DNA from 4 places in the Micromonospora sp. DT62 genome. Region 1 is predicted to be linked to each of the others. Evidence: riboswitches for the same ligand, from Rfam matches in the RefSeq annotation. Region 1 holds a riboswitch; each other region holds the start of a gene.
What was found. A riboswitch is a leader RNA that binds a small molecule or an ion and turns the genes downstream of it on or off. The one in region 1 is predicted to bind cyclic di-AMP.

Region 2: another riboswitch for cyclic di-AMP. It lies ahead of ACPXCB_RS17005 (NlpC/P60 family protein); the one in region 1 lies ahead of ACPXCB_RS24065 (coiled-coil domain-containing protein).
Region 3: another riboswitch for cyclic di-AMP. It lies ahead of ACPXCB_RS16310 (coiled-coil domain-containing protein); the one in region 1 lies ahead of ACPXCB_RS24065 (coiled-coil domain-containing protein).
Region 4: another riboswitch for cyclic di-AMP. It lies ahead of ACPXCB_RS00560 (C39 family peptidase); the one in region 1 lies ahead of ACPXCB_RS24065 (coiled-coil domain-containing protein).

The regions. Positions count from the first base shown of each region.
Region 1 is NZ_JBNCOB010000021.1:52,469-55,667, forward strand. It holds gene ACPXCB_RS24060 (YibE/F family protein) at 1-1,076, shown strand, start outside; cyclic di-AMP (ydaO/yuaA leader) riboswitch at 1,243-1,374, shown strand; gene ACPXCB_RS24065 (coiled-coil domain-containing protein) at 1,378-2,394, shown strand; gene ACPXCB_RS24070 (carbonic anhydrase) at 2,518-3,199, opposite strand, start outside.
Region 2 is NZ_JBNCOB010000011.1:1,139-4,337, reverse strand. It holds gene ACPXCB_RS17015 (pyridoxamine 5'-phosphate oxidase family protein) at 1-49, opposite strand, end outside; gene dcd (dCTP deaminase) at 128-706, shown strand; gene ACPXCB_RS17005 (NlpC/P60 family protein) at 779-1,819, opposite strand; cyclic di-AMP (ydaO/yuaA leader) riboswitch at 1,832-1,965, opposite strand; gene ACPXCB_RS17000 (N-acetylmuramoyl-L-alanine amidase) at 2,267-3,199, shown strand, end outside.
Region 3 is NZ_JBNCOB010000010.1:33,085-36,283, forward strand. It holds gene ACPXCB_RS16300 (HelD family protein) at 1-411, shown strand, start outside; gene ACPXCB_RS16305 (cation diffusion facilitator family transporter) at 488-1,405, shown strand; cyclic di-AMP (ydaO/yuaA leader) riboswitch at 1,559-1,690, shown strand; gene ACPXCB_RS16310 (coiled-coil domain-containing protein) at 1,704-2,789, shown strand; gene ACPXCB_RS16315 (SRPBCC family protein) at 2,881-3,199, opposite strand, start outside.
Region 4 is NZ_JBNCOB010000001.1:129,105-132,303, forward strand. It holds gene ACPXCB_RS00555 (alpha/beta fold hydrolase) at 1-401, opposite strand, end outside; gene ACPXCB_RS00560 (C39 family peptidase) at 507-1,352, opposite strand; cyclic di-AMP (ydaO/yuaA leader) riboswitch at 1,580-1,720, opposite strand; gene ACPXCB_RS00565 (acyltransferase family protein) at 2,041-3,199, opposite strand, start outside.

The DNA.
Region 1 (3,199 bases):
GCACGGTCACCGTGCAGGTGCAGGACGGCCCCGACGCCGGCCAGCAGGTGGAGACGCCGGTGCCCGCGGGCCCCGGCGCGCCGACCGTCGCCGTGGACGACGAGATCATCCTGGTCGAGCTCACCGACCCCGCCGACCCCACGGCCAGCACCTACAACATCGCCGAGCACCAGCGCGGCGAGCCGCTGGTCTGGCTGGTGGCGCTCTTCGCGGCCGCCATCGTCGCCTTCGGGCGGTGGCGCGGGCTGGCCGCGCTGGCCGGCCTGGCGGCGAGCTTCGCCATCCTGCTGACCTTCGTGCTGCCGGGCATCAGCGCCGGGAACCCGCCCCTGCTGGTCGCGGTCGTCGGCGCCGCTCTGATCATGTTCGTGGTGCTCTACCTGACCCACGGCGTGACCGCGCAGACCTCGGTCGCCGTGCTCGGCACGCTGGGCAGCCTGGTGCTGACCGGTGTCCTCGGCACGATCGCCACCGCCGCGACCCACCTGACCGGGTTCGGCTCCGAGGACGCCACCACGCTGTCGATGTACCAGGCCGACGTCGACCTGCACGGGCTGCTGCTGGCCGGCATCATCATCGGCTCCCTCGGCGTGCTGGACGACGTCACGGTGACCCAGGCCGCCACGGTCACCGAGCTGGCGCACGCCAACCCCGGGCTGTCCCGGACACAGCTCTACCGGGCGGCGACCCGGGTCGGCCGGGCGCACATCGCCTCGACGGTGAACACCATCGTGCTGGCGTACGCCGGTGCCTCGCTGCCGGTGCTGCTCCTGCTGACCGCCGACTCGCGGGCGGTGACCCAGCTTCTCACCAGCGAGTTCCTCGCCCAGGAGATCGTCCGCAGCGCGGTCGCCACCCTGGGCCTGATCGCCGCCGTGCCGCTGACCACCGCGCTGGCGGCCCTGGTGACCACGGCCGGCCGACGCGGCGGGGACGCCAGCGACCGCGCCACGCCCGCGCCGACGCCCCGGCCGGCCACCGACCGGTCCGAGGCGCTGGAGGCCCTCAGCGGGCCGCGTGGGGACACGCCGTCCGCCGCGCCCGCCGGGGGCAGAAGTACGGACATCGCATGGTGACGCTCCTCAGCGTGACCGAACAGAACGTTCGACCTGATAAACGCGTCACTGCTCACCGTCCGCCATTACGAAATAACGCATTTAGTCGGCTTAGGGACGTAGATCCCCGGGAGCGTTCTCGGGTAACCTCGCTGCCGGTCACCGCCGAAGGCGCGCAGCGGCGCCTGCGGTGCCGCCGCCCAATCGCCGCGAGGCGAACCGGGGACCCAGGTACGTGGGGTGAATCCGCGACAGCGGTAGGGGCCACTTCCGCCCCGAACCCGTCAGCTAACCCGGTCGGCGGTCGACGGAAGGGAAAACTGTGACGGCACCCCTACGCCGCTGGTTGACGCCCGTGGTGGCCGTACTCGCCGCCCTGGCGGTCTTCGCCGGGCCTCTCCCGGCAGCGGCCGCGCCCACCCCGCCCAAGCCCTCCGGGCACGGGGACGACGAGCCCAAGCTGCTCGACGACCTCATCGAGGCCCGGAACCGGTCCTACGTGCAGGCCAAGGCGAAGCTGGCCAATTCGAAGAAGCGCCAACTCGAACTGGCCCTGGAGGTCTCCCGGGCGCAGGCCGAACTGAACGCGCTGGCCCCCCAGGTCAGCCAGATCGCCGCCCAGTCCTACCGCACCGGGCGGATCGGCGCGGTGTCCATGCTGCTGGACACCGCCAGCCCCGACTCGTTCGTCAAGCGCGCCGCCGCCCTCGACGAGCTCAACCTGGTCAACTCCAAGAAGCTCGCCGAGGTGAACGCGGTCAAGGACCGCGCCGAGCAGGCCAAGCTGGCGCTCGACACCGAGGTCCGCGAACAGCAGAAGCTGACGAACGAGATCGCGCGCGGCAAGCGGGAGGCGGAGAAGGCGCTCGCGCTGGTCGGCGGCAGAGGGCTGACCAGTGGCAAGGTGGTCGCCACCTCGCCGGTGGCGAAGATCGCGCCGGGGCGGGCAGCCGACGGCGACTGGACGCCGCTGTCACCCACCGAGGACGACCCCACCACCTCCGGCCGCATCACCGCGCGCACCCTGCACATGTACAAGGAGGTCAAGCGGGCCGGCTTCAACCGGTTCGTCGGCTGTTACCGCTCCGGCGGGCCGTACGAGCACCCGAAGGGCCGGGCCTGCGACTGGTCGCTGCAGAGGAGCGGCTTCTCCCCCTGGCACAACGACGACACCTACATGTACGGCAACAACCTGACCGCGTTCCTGGTCCGCAACGCCGACCGGCTCGGCGTCTACTACGTGATCTGGAACAGACAGATCTGGTTCCCGGCGACGGGCTGGAGTTCCTACAGCGGTCCGTCGAACCACACCGACCACGTCCACGTGTCGCTCTGGTAGACACGCACACGCGCGGCACAGCCGAGAGCGCGGACAGGGCCGCCCCGCCGAACGCGGGGCGGCCCTGTCTCGTCGTACGGACCCGCCCGCCACGGCGGTGACGGGCGGGCGGTGGGCGGTTGTTCAGGCGAGCGCGGCGCTGGCCGCCGTCTCCGGCGCGTCGGCCGTACGGGCGGGCACCTCGGCCACCGTCCGCACCTCGCCGGCGGTCAGCCGGTACGACATGCCGACCACCCCGCAGCGGCCGGCGGCCACCTCCACGGCGAGGACGGCGGAGCGGCCCAGCATCGCCTCGACGGTGTGCGCGATGTGGATGTCGACGATCCCGTCGATGTCGTCCACGCCCTCGGCGGCGGCCCGGCGCAGGCTCGGCACCACGGCGTCCACCACGGCGCACAGGTGCCCGACCGGCGGGGTGCCGGTGGCGTCCGCCGTACGCGCCGCCTGGACGGCCCCGCAGGAGTCGTGCCCCAGCACCACCACCAGCGGCGTGCCCAGGACCGTGACGGCGTACTCCACGCTGCCCAGCACCTCGGGACCGATGGTGTGCCCGGCGGTGCGGACCACGAAGAGGTCACCGAGGCCGCGGTCGAAGATGATCTCGGCGGCGAGCCGGGAGTCGGAACAACCGACGATCACCGCGAAGGGGTGCTGCCCGTCGGCGACCGCGGCGCGGTGCCCGGCGTCCTGGTTGGGGTGGCGCGGGGCGCCGGTCACGAACCGCCGGTTGCCGGCGTGCAGCTCGGCGAGCGCCTGCCTGGGACTCGTGGGGACGGCGAACGCGGTGCCGACGTCGGCCGGGGCC
Region 2 (3,199 bases), on a different contig from region 1:
CGTCGGCGAGGCGGGGCTCGTCGGCGGCGAATTCGGACCAGGAAGCCATGCCGGCATTCTATCGAACAATTGTACGAAGATGCACTCCGACACGCAGGTCACGCGTGTCGGTCGCTAAGGTGTGCGGATGCTGCTCTCCGACCGCGACCTGGCCTCCGAGATCGAGGCGGGGACGCTCGCGCTGGAGCCGTTCGAGCCCGCGCTGGTGCAACCGTCCAGCATCGACGTACGCCTGGACAAGCACTTCCGGGTCTTCAACAACCACCTCTACACCCACATCGACCCCGCGCAGCAGCAGGACGACCTCACGTCGATGGTCGAGGTGCCCGACGGCGAGCCGTACGTGCTGCATCCGGGCGAGTTCGTGCTCGCCTCGACGCTGGAGGTGATCACGCTCGGCGACCAGCTCGCCGGCCGCCTGGAGGGGAAGAGCTCACTGGGCCGGTTGGGCCTGCTCACCCACTCCACGGCGGGCTTCATCGACCCGGGCTTCTCCGGTCACGTGACCCTCGAACTGTCCAACGTCGCCAACCTGCCGATCACCCTCTGGCCGGGCATGAAGATCGGCCAGCTCTGCATCTTCCGGCTCTCGTCGCCGGCGCAGCATCCGTACGGCTCGGCCGTCTACGGCTCGCGCTACCAGGGGCAGCGCGGCCCGACCCCGAGCCGCTCCTGGCAGCACTGGCGCACCTGGCCCACCCGCTGACCCGGGCCGCTACGTGTCAGGAAGGGCACCTTCCTCTACCGGATCCGTCAGGAAGGTGCCCTTCCTTGCACCTCAGCCGGGCCGGCCGTAGCTGTGGATCGGGCCGTCGTCGACCTTCTTCATCCTGATCGGCACCCCGGCCCGGGAGGCGTGCACCACCCAGCCCCCGCCGACGTACATGCCGACGTGGTGCAGGTCGCTGTAGTAGAAGACGAGGTCGCCCGGGCGCAGCTCGCCCCGGCTGACGGACGCGGTGGCCCGCCGCTGCTGCGCGGCGTTGTGCGGCAGCGACACCCCCGCCTTCGCCCAGGCGGCGAGCATCAGGCCGGAGCAGTCGTACGAGTTCGGCCCCTCGGCGCCCCAGACGTAGGGCTTGCCGATCTGCGCGCAGGCGAACTTCACGGCGGTGCCGGCCGGGCCGCCGGGATAGCCGGCCGGGCAGGGGGCGGGGCGCAGCGGCCCGCCGCCGCCGTTGCCGTAGACCCGCAGCCGCAGCTTCTGCAACCGGTCGATCTCGGCGTTGATCTGCTTCTTCTTCGCCGCGAGCTGGGCCTCGGTGCGGCTGAGCTGGACGACCATCTCGTCCAGCGGCGCCTTCTTGGCGGCCAGCCGGTCGCGCAGCTCGGCGACCTGCCGCACGTCCTGCTGCTGGTGCTGGGCGAACTGGTCGAGCAGCTCGAGCTGCCCGATCATCTCGCTCGGTGAGCGGCTGCCCAGCAGGGCGTTGACGGCGGAGACGTTCTCGCCCTTGTAGGCGCGGGCCGCCAGCGCGCCGACCTTCTCCATCGCCTGGTCGACCTGCTTCTCCAGGGGACCGATCTGCGCGGCGAGCGCGTCGGCCTGCTTTCGCCTGGCGGCCAGGTCCTGTCGGGTGGCGTTGTGCCGTTCGATGATCGGTTCGAGCTTGTTCCAGTCCTCGTCGATCTGCCGCTCGATCTCGGCGACCGTCGGTTCGGCGTGGGCCGCCGTGGCGCCGCCGGTCAGGACGACGGCGAACGCGGCCAGGGCGGCGAGGGCGGTGGTGCAGCGGTACCAGCGTGGGCGCGGCGCAGCCGTCACCGGGTCGGCGAGGGCCGACCGGGCCGACGGTGGCCGCGGGGCATGGTGTGCCACCGGGCTTCGTACTCCTTCTTCCGTACCGCCTACCGGGTTAGCTGACGGGTTCGGGCGGGAAGGGGCGCCCTACCGCAGGACTGCGGATTCACCCCGGGGAACATGGGTCCCCGGCTCGCTCGGGAGCGACTCGGCGGTGTCGGACCGTCACCGCCCTGGTTGGACGGAATGTCACCGGCCGACGAAGGACCAGAGTAGAGACGACCGTTATCGATCCGCAACCCTACGGGCAGTGACACTCCGTACCCACCCGGGTCGGGCGGTTCCGCAACCCGGGCAACGAAGATTTCCTTCCTTCTGAAGTGTCTGACGGAAAGGTATTGACCAGAGGCGGCGGGCGGGGCGAAGGTGACCCCACCTTTGCCCGTCCGAACTGGGGGTCTGATGCACCTGTCAGCGACATCGAGGAGCAGACGCGTCCTGCTGGCCGCCGCCGTGGCAGCCGCCATGGCGACGACGCCGCTCACCGCCGCCGGATCCGCCGCCGCGGCAGCGCCGGTGAACGACCGGCAGCAGCAGTACGCCGCCGCGGCCGCCGAGTACGGCGTACCGGAGAGCGTCCTGCTCGGGGTCTCCTACCTGCAGTCCCGCTGGGACACCAACGCCGGCACGCCGAGCACCAGCGGCGGCTACGGACCGATGCACCTCACCGACGCCGAGCACGTCGCCGCCCTCGCCGGCGGCACGCACCACGACGAGGGCACCGAGGACCCGCGCGGCGACGACTCCCGCCCGTCCCTGGCCGAGGCCGGCGAGCCGCCGGCCGCCACGCCGCCCGCCGAGGCCGCGCTGCGGACCGTCGACGCCGCCGCCGACCTGACCGGCGCCAGCGAGGAGTCGCTGCGGACGGACGTCACGGCCAACATCCGGGGCGGCGCGGCGCTGCTGGCCGCGTACCAGAAGGAGATCGGCGCCCCGGTCGGCGCCGGCACCGACCCGGCGACCTGGTACGGCGCGGTGGCCCGGTACTCCGGCGCGGACAGCGCCGACGCCGCGGCGGCCTTCGCCAACGAGGTGTACGCCACCATCGCCACGGGCGACAGCCGGGTGACCGACGACGGGCAGCGGGTCACGCTGGCCGGCCGGGCGGTCCAGCCGGACCGCTCCTGGCTGGACCGGCTGCGCCTGCGCAAGCTCGCCCGACCGGACGGGCTGGAGTGCCCGAGCGACATCTCCTGCGAGTGGATCCCGGCGCCGTACGAGAACTACGGCCCCACCCTGGGCGACTACGGCAACCACGACCTGGGCAACCGTCCCACCCAGCAGAAGATCGAGTACATCGTCATCCACGACACCGAGGGCTACTTCGGTCCCAGCGTCAACCTGGTCAAGGACCCGAAGCGGGTGGGTTGGCACTACACCCTGCGCTCGGTGGACGGG
Region 3 (3,199 bases), on a different contig from region 1:
GAGATCTTCGCGGTGGCGGCGGCCGAGATCCGCCGGCTGCACCCGGACCTGCCGCTGCCCCGGGCGGTGCGCTCCACCGGCATCGACCCGGTCGCGCTGTCGGTGCCGCCGGCTGAGCTGGAGGCCGCGGTGGTGGCGGCGGCCGGCGCGCTGCTCGCCGACGTCGAGGGCACGGTCGGGGTGATCACGCCGGTGCCGCGCCGCGACGAGGTGGCCGGCTGGCTGGGCCGGCTCGGCGCGCCGCGTTTGCAGGTGGTGACCAGCCTGGAGGCCAAGGGCATGGAGTACGACGGGGTCGTCCTCGTCGCCCCGGGCGAGATCCGGGCCGACCCGGGGTCGGGGGTGCGGACGCTCTACGTGGCGCTGTCCCGGGCCACCCAGCGGCTGACCACCGTCGACCCGATCGGCTGAGCCGACGTTACTTGCATACATAGCGATGTGAACATAGATTGAACGCGAATCCGGACGCCTGACGGAGGGTGGGCGCGTGGGCGCAGGTCATGACCACCATCACGGGTCGGTGGCGAATGCCGCGCACCGCCACCGGGGCCGGCTCTGGGCGGCGTTCGGGCTGCTCGCCGGCCTCATGGTGGTGGAGGCGGTGGCGGCCTTCCGCACGGGCTCGCTGGCCCTGCTGAGCGACGCCGGGCACATGTTCACCGACGTGCTCGGCATCGGCATGGCGCTCGCGGCGATCGCCGCCACCCGGCGGGCGGGCGCCGACCCGCAGCGCACCTTCGGCCTCTACCGGCTGGAGGTGCTGGCCGCACTGGCCAACGCCGTCCTGCTCTCCGGCGTCGCGGTCTACGTCGTGATCGAGGCGGTGCGCCGCTTCGGCGACCCGCCGGTGGTGCTGGCCGGCCCGATGCTGGTGGTCGCCGTGCTCGGCCTGCTCGCCAACATCGGCGCCTTCGCGCTGCTGCGCTCCGGGGCGAAGGAGAGCATCAACGTCCACGGGGCGTACCTGGAGGTGCTCGGCGACCTGCTGGGGTCACTCGGCGTGATCGGGGCCGCCCTGCTGATCGCCACCACCGGCTGGTGGTGGGCGGACCCCCTGGTGGCGGTCGCGATCGGGGTGTTCATCCTGCCGCGCACCTGGCGGCTCGGGCGGGCCGCGCTGCGCATCCTGGTGCAGGCCGCGCCGGAGCACCTCCAGGTGACCGCGGTGCACGACCGGCTGGCCGCCGTGCCCGGCGTCGCCGAGGTGCACGACCTGCACGTCTGGACGCTGACCTCCGGAATGGAGGTGGCCTCGGCCCACCTGACCATGGCACCCGGCGCGGAGGTCGGCGCGGTGCTGGGCGCCGCCCGGGCCGCGCTGCACGACGACTTCCACATCGAGCACGCCACGTTGCAGATCGAGCCCGGAGCGTCGCGCGGGGCCTGCGGGTCGGTTGAGTGGTAATGAGGACAGCCTTAAATCTGGGAGAGTATTGTGCGCTTATGCCGGATTTGACTGTTAGTGGACGTACACCCTGCGTCACCTGCGCTGCATCAGTCACACCGGCACCGGTAGGCTCGGCTTCGGCCTCCGCCAGGCGGCACCCACCGGTGCCGGCGGTGGCCGCCGCCTAATCGCCCGGCGGGGCGAACCGGGGAACCAAGTTCGTGGGGTGCATCCGCGTCAGCGGTAGGGATCTTCCGTCCCGAACCCGTCAGCTAACCCGGTCGGCGGCTGACGGAAGGACACCTGCATGCCAGTGATGGCACCTGTACGACGACGTGCCGCCCGGACGGCGGCCCTGATCGCCACGATGCTCGCCCTCGGCGCCGCGGTGGCTCCGGTCACCGCCGCCCCGGCGGCGGCCGCCACCCGGGCCGGCCTGCTCGCCGCAGCTCCCGGCCAGGACGAGGAGGGCGGCACCCCCGCCCTGCGGGCCCAGTTGGAGGCCGCCAGCAAGGGCTACCTCGACGCCAAGCGCGCCCTGGACACGTCGGCCAAGCGGCAGCAGCAGCTCGCCACGCAGCTCAAGACCACCGAGGTCGAGCTGGCCGCGCACACCGCCAGGGTCGGCGAGATCGCGGGGGCGGCCTACCGCACCGGTCGGCTCAGCGTGGCGTCCGCCCTGCTCAACAGCAGCTCGCCGGACGGCTTCATGGACCGCGCCGCCGCCCTCGACGCGGTGGCCGCCAAGGAGGACCGGGCCCTGCGCGAACTCCAGGAGACCCGGGACGAGGCCACCCGCACCAAGCTCGCCCTGGACGGCGAGATCCGGGAGCAGCGCAAGCAGGTCACCGTGATGGCCAAGCGCAAGGAGCAGGCCGAACGGGCGCTGACGGTCGCCAACCGCGAGCAGCAGCAACAGCGGCAGCAGTCCACGGGGGCGGGCACCTCGCCGGGCGGCACCTCCAGCAAGACGGCGAAGGCGGCCCCGCGCAACTCCGACGGCTCCTGGCCGCGCGAGTCGTGCAGCGTCAACGACCCCACCCCCGCCAACGGCTGTATCACCCCGCGCACCCTGCACGCGCTCAACCAGGCCAAGGCGGCGGGCTTCACCCGCTACGTCTCCTGCTACCGCCCCGGCGGCTCGGGCGAGCACCCGAAGGGCCGGGCCTGCGACTTCGCGGCCCAGAAGGGCGGCTTCGGCGGCGACGCCACCGGCGGCGACCGGACGTACGGCAACAACCTGTCGGCGTACTTCGTGCGCAACGCCGACCGGCTCGCCGTGCTCTACGTGATCTGGTACAGGCAGATCTGGCTGCCCAGCAGCGGATGGAAGTCGTACAGCGGAGCCAACGGCGACCCGTCCAGCGACCACACCAACCACGTGCACCTGTCGGTCTACTGACGCCCGCGCCCCGGTCCCCCGCCCGTCGCGGGTCACCGGGGCGCGGCGGCGTCCGCCGCCTCCAGCCACTGCGGCCGGGCCCGTCCGGCGGTCAGTCGGCCGGCGGCCCAGGCGGGCTCGTGTCGAGGGCCACGGCGAGGCGGGCGGCCAGCCCGAGGTGGGCGGCGCGGGCCTGGCGGAACGCGTAGCCGAAGAGCGGCGCGGGCGCGGCGAGGGTGATCTCGACCTCGATGCGGACCACGCCGTCGGGCTCCGCCCGCAGCCGGGTGTGGTTGCGCACCGTGGTGGCAGGCCACTGCCGGGCCACGGTGACGATCTCGTCGGGATCGTCGACGAGGACGTCGGCCCGGTAGGTGATCGGCAGGCGCACCGGCCCGGCGGCCAGTCGATCGGTGATGTCGTAGCTGGCC
Region 4 (3,199 bases), on a different contig from region 1:
GCGAACCAGGTCACCGGCCGGGCCGCCAGCTCACCCGCCTTGGCCAGCTCCGCCGGCGACCAGACGGCCTTGATGCCGAGCCCGACGACGGCGTCGACGGGCAGCCCGGCGCCCCGGGCGGCCAGCGCCAGTCCGACCACCCCGCCGAGGGAGTGCCCCAGCACGACCAGCCGGTCGCCCGCCGCGAGCCCCGCGGCGATCCGCGCGGCCAGCCCCGGGAAGGAGTACTCCGGCAGCGGCGGCGACCAGCCGTGGCCGGCGAGGTCCGGCGCCAGCCACCGCCCCGCCCACCGACGCTCCAGCAGCGGCGCCCAGGGCAGCCACACGTCGCCGGTCGCGCCCATGCCGTGCAGCAGCAGGAGCACCCGCCGGCCGTCCCGGTCACCCGACTCATCGACCATGGGCGCAGTGTGCCACCCGTCGGACGCCGCGGGCGAGGGCCGTGACCCGGACACGACATCGGGCGCCGACCCCCCGGGTGGGGAGCCGACGCCCGACGGCGTCGCTCAGGCGGAGTAGCCGCGGGTGGCGGCCCAGTTCGCCAGGGCGATGGTGCTGATCCAGTACGACGCGGTCGCCGGGTTCGCCGAGTCGGCGATCTTCACCAGCCGTCCCCCGTCCTGGTAGCCGACCACCGCGATGTAGTGGCCGCCGGGGAAGGAGTGCCAGCCGCCGTCGGTGTCCGTGGCGCTGCCGGCGACATTGACCACGACCCCCCGCCCGTCGGCGATGGCCGCGACGACGTCGGCCTGGAGCCGGTCCATCTGGGCCGGGGTGGCGGCGCCACCGGGGATCATCCGGGTCCGGTACGGCTCGCCCTTCACCGTCGCGTTCAGCACGCGGGTGGTGTCCTGGGCCGAGTCGGTGCCCATCTGGTCGGTGCCCAACTGGGCACCGAGGGCGTCCTGGCTGCGCGCGATGCCGGCGGCGCTGAGGGCGTGCCGGACGGCCGCCGGACCACAGTTGTAGAAGGTCGTCTGGGCCTGGTAGTCGTAGTCCAGGCTCTTGGCGGCCGGCGGCTTCGGCGGCTCCGGCTTGCGGGTCAGGTCCGGGTCCGGGGCGGCGCTGGACGCGCTGGCCGACGGGGCGGCGCTGGACGCGGCCGGGGCGGCGCTGGACGGGGCGGGCGCGACCCGGGCCTGGCTGCGCGAGGCCGCCGCGTCGTCCCGCAGTTCGGTCGCGGCCACCGGGGCCGGCGCGGCGGCGGGGGCCTCGTCGGTTCCGGCCAGCAGCGCGCCCGTGCCCGACGCCAGCACGAGCGCCGCGGCGGACGCGGCGGCCAGCTGGTACGGACGCTCGGACGTGAGGCGACGCAGCTGTCGCTTGAGGTGGTGCTTCACGGTTTCCTCCACGGGCTCGGGGTAGCGGCCGTCGGTCCGCGCCGAGGGCAGGGCGGACCGACCGCGCGGACGGGCGTCCGGGCGGGTGGTGGGCCACTCAGGGGATGCGCCCGGGACGCCGGGCGACGGACGGTGACCGGCGGGTCAGCTCATGACCTGCGGGCGGACGAGCGCGGTCACCGCGGCGCCGTGGAGACGGCGGCACAACCGAGGGGTGTACGGGTGTGGCATGAAGATGGAACTCCTTCCGACACCGCCGACCGGGTTAGCTGACGGATTCGGGCGGGAAGAACGCCCTACCACGGGCCCACGGCCCACGGATTCACCCCAACGAGCACTGGGTCCCCGGTTCGTCGTTCACGATTAGGCGGGTCGGCGCGGCGTCGCCTCTGGCGATCGGGTACCGCACCGGACGCGCCGACATTACTGGCCGGCCCACGCCCTGCCAACCCCGCCCCACCTGCCTAAACCTTGATCGGCAAACAATTTTTGCGGGCACTTCGCCACTGACGCGACTCAATGGGACGACCGTTTCTGTGCGCGCCTCCGGGCGACAATGGGACAAGTGGCGGACATCGGCGCCGAAACCCCGGCGGGAATCGACCGGGCCGCGCCGGATGACCGGTTCGCCGACGTGGTGACCGGCGTCACCGAAACGGTCGGGATTTCGTCGCCCGGACTCTCCAGCCGCCGGGGCGTCTCAGCGCGAGTCGGCGTACGTCGGTCGGTGGTCGTCCTGCGGGTCGGCGGCCCGGGGGCGCGGCACGGCGTTGCCCCGGTCCCCCGGCGCCGCCCCGCGGCCGCCGGGGTCCTTCCCGGCGCCGTCCCCGTCCCGCGGCGTCCGGACCGGCCTGCGCGGAGTGAGCAGCCGCATCATCGGCGTCTCGACGAGACGGTGCAACAGGCCGGCCAGGGCCAGGTTGACCAGCAGGAAGCCGAGCACCACCGCCGGCCCCCACCAGCCGGTGAAGCCGACGCCCCAGTCGCCGGTGAGCCGCAGGACGGTGATCATCACGAGGACGTGCACCAGATAGAAGGCGAAGGAGACCTCGCCCAGCCAGACCATCGGCCGGGACCGCCACGGCGAGCGCCGCCCGCGCACGTCCGCGTCCGCCGCCGCGGCGATGACCAGGATGTACGCCACCGAGAGCAGCGCCGCCCACAGTTCGGCGCGCACCCACTGCGCGGCGACCACCCAGGTCACCACGAAGAGCAGGCTGGCCAGCGGCAGGCCCGGCCCACGCCACCGGCCACGCCGCATCAGCTCGGCGGCGGCGACGCCCATCCAGAACTCCAGCGACCGCACCGGCGGGAAGACCTGGGTGAACCACCAGCGGCTCTCCTCGGGCACCAGCGCCTGGGCCGGCCAGAGCGCCAGGATGAGCAGCGGCACCGCGACCACGACGGCCCACAGGGCCCACGGCCGGGCCCGGCGGATCAGCGGCAGCGCCAACGGCAGGCAGAGGTAGAAGAAGAACTCGCAGGACAGCGACCAGCTGACCGTGTTGATGCTGTAGAAGTGGCCCGGCCGCGGGTCCCACGCCTGGAGGAGGAACAGGTTCTCCACCGCGACGAACCGGTCCACGGGGTCGGCGAACCAGGCCGCGACCGCCAGGGCCGCCACCCACAGCACCACGTGGCTCGGCCAGATCTTGGCCACCCGGCGCCGCCAGAACGCCCGACGGGTGTCGGTGGGTCGGGCCGACCAGACCAGCACGAAGCCGCTGAGGATGAAGAAGAACTGCACGCCCGACAGGCCGAGGGCGAAGGCCCAGTCCACGACGGCCTTCTGGCCGGGCTCGGCGATGATGCCCATCGTCGCGACGTGGAACCCGAAGACGAGCAGGGCGGCGACCCAG